2 regions of the Streptomyces sp. NPDC001933 genome follow, and region 2 is predicted to be linked to the other one. Evidence: riboswitches for the same ligand, from Rfam matches in the RefSeq annotation. Region 2 holds a riboswitch; the other holds the start of a gene.
What was found. A riboswitch is a leader RNA that binds a small molecule or an ion and turns the genes downstream of it on or off. The one in region 2 is predicted to bind glycine.
Positions count from the first base shown of each region.

Region 1 (2,443 bases), on a different contig from region 2:
TCCAGCGCTTGCGGGGCGCGGGGCGGTCCGGGCGCACGGTGGTGCTGAAGGTGCGCCGGTACGACTTCTCGACGCTCACGCGGTCCGAGACGCTCCGTGGGCCCACGGACGACCCCACGGTGGTCCGTGAGGCCGCCGCACGGCTCCTGGAGGCCGTTGACACCACCGGAGGTGTCCGGCTCCTGGGAGTGGGCGTGACGGGGCTCGCCGACTACACCCAGGAGGATCTCTTCGCCCAGGCCGCCGGTGAGCGGTCCGCGGCCGAGGAAGCCGCCGGTCAATCGGCCGAGGAATCGGCGGAGGGGACGGTACCGGCGGGGGACGACGGGGACGAGCCGCCGGGCGGTCCCCGGGCGCAGGCCCCGGAGACCGCCGAGCAGCGCGCAGCCCGGCGCTGGCCCGCCGGACACGACGTACACCACGGGACGTACGGCCATGGCTGGGTGCAGGGCAGTGGCGTCGGCCGGGTGACGGTGCGGTTCGAGGAGCCCGGGTCGGCGCCCGGCCGGGTGCGTACGTTCCGGATCGACGACCCGGAGCTGCGGCCCGCCGATCCACTGCCGTTGGTGAGGGATCCGGTGGACTACTCGTCCTGGCCGGCCAGCCTGCCGAAGTCCTTGTCCGGACCGATCTCCTCGGGCGGGGAGTCCAGACCGTAGTGCCGGTAGAGCTGGAGCTCCTGTTCCGGCGAGAGATGACGGCCGACACCGAAGTCCGGTGCGTCCTTGATGAGCGCACGGTCGAAGGGGATGCGGAGCGTGTCCTCCACGAATTCGCTGGGTTCCAGCGGGACGAACGCGTCCCGGCTGAAGAGTCCGGTACGTACGGCTGCCCACTCGGGCACACCGGTCGCGTCGTCGAGATACACCTCGTCCACGGTCCCGATCTTGGTGCCCTTGCGGTCGAACGCCTTGCGGCCGATCAGGCGGCGCGGATCGATGTCGGTCTGCACGGTCCCTCCCACTGGTCGCGGCTACTCCACAAGCACTACAAAAAGGCAGATCCGGGTGGTTGGCCACTCGAGAAATCAGCCACGAACCCCGCTGGTAGGCTGGTGCTGGCTGCTGACCCCGTGCGGGAGAGTCCTCCGGAGTTGATCCGAAGGCGCCGAAGGAGCAAATCCTCCCCGGAATCTCTCAGGCCCCCGTACCGCACGGACGAGGTCACTCTGGAAAGCAGGGCGGGTTTCGTGCGGCCGAGTGCCGGTGCGATTCCCTTCCTCACCGACGGTGAAAGCCGGTACGCCGCAAGGCGCGCCGGTGAAGCTCTCAGGTTGAGATGACAGAGGGGGAGGCCGTTCGGGCACCCGCGCCGTGGTGCCCCTCGCAGGTCGTGACAGACCAGGAGGCCTCCACCATGACCCCCCGTCGCACTCCGCTCTCCCAGCTGGAGCAGGGCATTCCGTTCGAGCAGCGCCACATCGGTCCCGATGACGAGGCGCAGTCGAAGATGCTCGCCCAGGTCGGTTACGGCTCGCTGGACGAACTCACTGCCGCCGCGGTGCCCGATGTGATCAAGAGCGCCGAGGCGCTCGCACTGCCGTCCGCTCGCACCGAGGCCGAGGTTCTCGCCGAGCTGCGCGAGCTCGCGGACCGCAACCAGGTGCTGGCCCCGATGATCGGGCTCGGCTACTACGGCACCTTCACCCCGCCGGTGATCCTGCGCAACGTCATGGAGAACCCCGCCTGGTACACGGCCTACACCCCGTACCAGCCGGAGATCTCGCAGGGCCGCCTGGAGGCGCTGCTCAACTTCCAGACCATGGTCGCCGAGCTGACCGGGCTGCCCACCTCCGGCGCCTCGCTGCTCGACGAGGGCACCGCGGCCGCCGAGGCCATGGCGCTCTCCCGGCGCGTCGGCAAGGTGAAGGACGGCGTCTTCCTGGTCGACGCCGACGCCCTGCCGCAGACGGTCGCGGTCATAGAGACCCGCGCCGAGCCGACCGGCGTCGAGGTCGTCGTCGCCGACCTGTCCGAGGGCATCCCGGCGGAGCTCGCCGAGCGCGGTGTCTTCGGCGTGCTGGTGCAGTACCCGGGCGCCTCCGGAGCGGTCCGGGACATCAAGCCCGTCATCGATCAGGCCCACGAGCTGGGCGCGATCGTCACGGTCGCCGCCGACCTGCTCGCCCTGACCCTGCTCACCTCGCCCGGTGACCTGGGCGCGGACATCGCGGTCGGCACCACGCAGCGCTTCGGCGTGCCGATGGGCTTCGGCGGACCGCACGCAGGATTCATGGCCGTGCGCGAGAAGTTCGCCCGCAGCCTTCCGGGCCGCCTCGTCGGTGTCTCCGTCGACGCGGACGGCAACAAGGCCTACCGGCTGGCCCTGCAGACCCGCGAGCAGCACATCCGCCGCGAGAAGGCCACCAGCAACATCTGTACCGCCCAGGTGCTGCTCGCCGTGATGGCCGGAATGTACGCGGTGTACCACGGCCCGGACGGGC
Region 1 covers NZ_JBIASS010000024.1:9,490-11,932, forward strand. The annotation lists gene ACFYY7_RS37590 (DNA polymerase IV) at 1-659, shown strand, start outside; gene ACFYY7_RS37595 (PRC-barrel domain-containing protein) at 584-952, opposite strand; glycine riboswitch at 1,066-1,162, shown strand; gene gcvP (aminomethyl-transferring glycine dehydrogenase) at 1,357-2,443, shown strand, end outside.
Region 1: another riboswitch for glycine. It lies ahead of gcvP (aminomethyl-transferring glycine dehydrogenase); the one in region 2 lies ahead of gcvT (glycine cleavage system aminomethyltransferase GcvT).

Region 2 (2,443 bases):
ACAGCGGCATGCCCGCCTCCAGGCGCAGCGTGTCGCGGCAGGAGAGCCCGCACGGGATCAGGCCGCGGGAGGCGCCCGCCTCGGTCAGCGCCTTCCACAGCTGCTCGGCGTGGGCGGGGGCGACGAACAGCTCGAAGCCGTCCTCGCCGGTGTAGCCGGTGCGGGCGATCAGCGCGGGAACACCGGCGACCGTGCCGGGCAGACCGGCGTAGTACTTCAGACCGTCCAGGTCGGCGTCGGTGACGGAGGCCAGGATGGCGGGGGACTCCGGGCCCTGGACGGCGAGCAGCGCGTACGCGTCGCGGTCGTCGCGCACCTCGGCGTCGAAGCCCTCGGCGCGGGCCGTCAGCGCGTCCAGCACGATCTGGGCGTTGCCCGCGTTGGCGACGACCATGTACTCGGTCTCTCCGAGCCGGTAGACGATCAGGTCGTCCAGGATGCCGCCGTTCTCGGCGCAGATCATCGTGTAGCGGGCCCGGCCCACGGCGACGGTGCCGATGTTGCCGACCAGCGCGAAGTTCAGGAAGGCCGCGGCCGCGGGGCCGGTGACGGTGATCTCGCCCATGTGCGACAGGTCGAAGAGGCCGGCCTTCGTACGCACCGCGTTGTGCTCGTCGCGCTCGCTGGCGTACCGCAGCGGCATGTCCCAGCCCGCGAAGTCGGTCATGGTCGCGCCCAGCGAACGGTGCAGGGCATCGAGGGCGGTGAGACGGGGGGCGGTGCTCATGGATATGACTCCCAGGGCATGACGACGAGGACGATCCCTCCCCATCTGTCATCGGAACCTGAGAGGTTCGCCGAGAGCCCTGGAGGGGTTCGGCTTGCACCTTGGGTGGAGCCGCGAAGCGGCCCGCTTTTCAGATCTGCCTCATCCACGCGGTACGGGGCCTGAGAGATTCAAGGGAGGAACTTGCTCCTTCGGCGCCCGGCACTGGAAGTGACCGGAGCTCTCCCGCGCGGATTCAAGCGGCCTTTATGCAGTTGGCCGGGTCATCATCGCACGCATCGGGCCGGAGTGGGGCCCCGGTCCCCTGTGGGAAATCAGCGGCGCGGGCGGTTGTGTCGCATTACCTTTTCTTTACACTTCAGGGGCATACGTGGGGTGAGCCGACAGGGGGAGGGTGATGACATTGCAGCGGTACGCGACGACCGCCGGGGTCGCGCACGGCGCGATGCCCGCACAGGCAGGGGCCCCGGCGAGGGCCGCCACGGACGCGCACGCGCCCGTGGTGCGCGATCTGCGGGAGCGGTCCGGGCGCAGTCCGCGCAGCCTGCGTTTCGCGGCGGGGGACGTGGTGGTGGTCTCCGGGCTGCCCGGCAGCGGCAAGTCGACGCTCATCCGGCGGGCGGTGACGACGGCGCACGCCATCGACTCCCAGGACACCCGTGACCGCTGGGCCGGGGTCATGCCCCGTTTAGTCCCGTACGCGCTCTACCGCCCGCTCGTCCGCGTCGCCCACTACTGGGGGCTGTGGCGGGTGCTGCGTTCCGGGGAGTCCGCCGTCGTCCACGACTGCGGGACCCAGTCGTGGGTGCGCGGCTGGCTGGCCCGTGACGCCCGGCGCCGGGGCCGGGGCCTGCACCTCTTCCTGCTCGACGTGACGCCGCAGACCGCCAGGGAGGGTCAGCGCGAGCGCGGACGCGGTGTATCGGGGTACGCCTTCGCCCGGCACCGCAGAGCGGTGGGCAGGCTGCTGCGGGCGACCGAGGCGGGCCTGCTGCCGCCCGGCTGCGCCTCGGCGGTGCTGCTGGACCGGGAGGCGGCGGGGCGGCTCGGCCGGATCGCGTTCACGGACGGGCGGCCCGACAGCCTCTGAGGCCGGTGGCCGGCGCCTCGGGGACGGGGCGGCGGCGGGGCCGGGCGTTAACCTTCTGCCGGAAAGCTTGGGCGAGAAGGGGAAGCAGTGGACGTTCCGGCACAGGTCCAGTCCCATCCGCAGGGCGGATGGCCGGCCAATGAGCTCGAAGAAGTGCTGATGGCCTCGGTGGGCAGCCCGGAGGCGGGCGGGCGGCTCGTCGAGGTGCTCGGCCGCAGCCAGGTCTGGGTGCCGCTGCCCAACGGCGGGGGACCCGACTCGGCGGCCCTGGACCTTCCGACGGTGGAGATCGAGGGCGCCGCGTACGTCCCCGTCTTCAGCTCCGAGCAGCAGTTCCTCGCCTGCGTCGGTACCCATATGTCCTTCACCGTCGCGCCCGCCCGCGACTTCGCCCGCGGACTGCCGCCGCAGCTCGGCATAGCCGTGAACCCGGGCGGCGCGGTCGGGATGCCGCTGCCGCCGCCCGCCGTGGCCGAGCTCTGCCGGGCCGGGCGCACCCCGCTGGACGGTCCGGCCAGCGGCGGCAGGGTCCGGCTGTACGAGCCGGACTGGAAGGAGGAGCCGGTCGACTTCCTCGCCGCGGCGGCCGGTGAGTTCGAGGAGAGCGGCGTCGTGCTCTCCGCCCG
Region 2 covers NZ_JBIASS010000003.1:59,469-61,911, reverse strand. The annotation lists gene gcvT (glycine cleavage system aminomethyltransferase GcvT) at 1-727, opposite strand, end outside; glycine riboswitch at 868-965, opposite strand; gene ACFYY7_RS08085 (AAA family ATPase) at 1,125-1,817, shown strand; gene ACFYY7_RS08080 (enhanced serine sensitivity protein SseB) at 1,905-2,443, shown strand, end outside.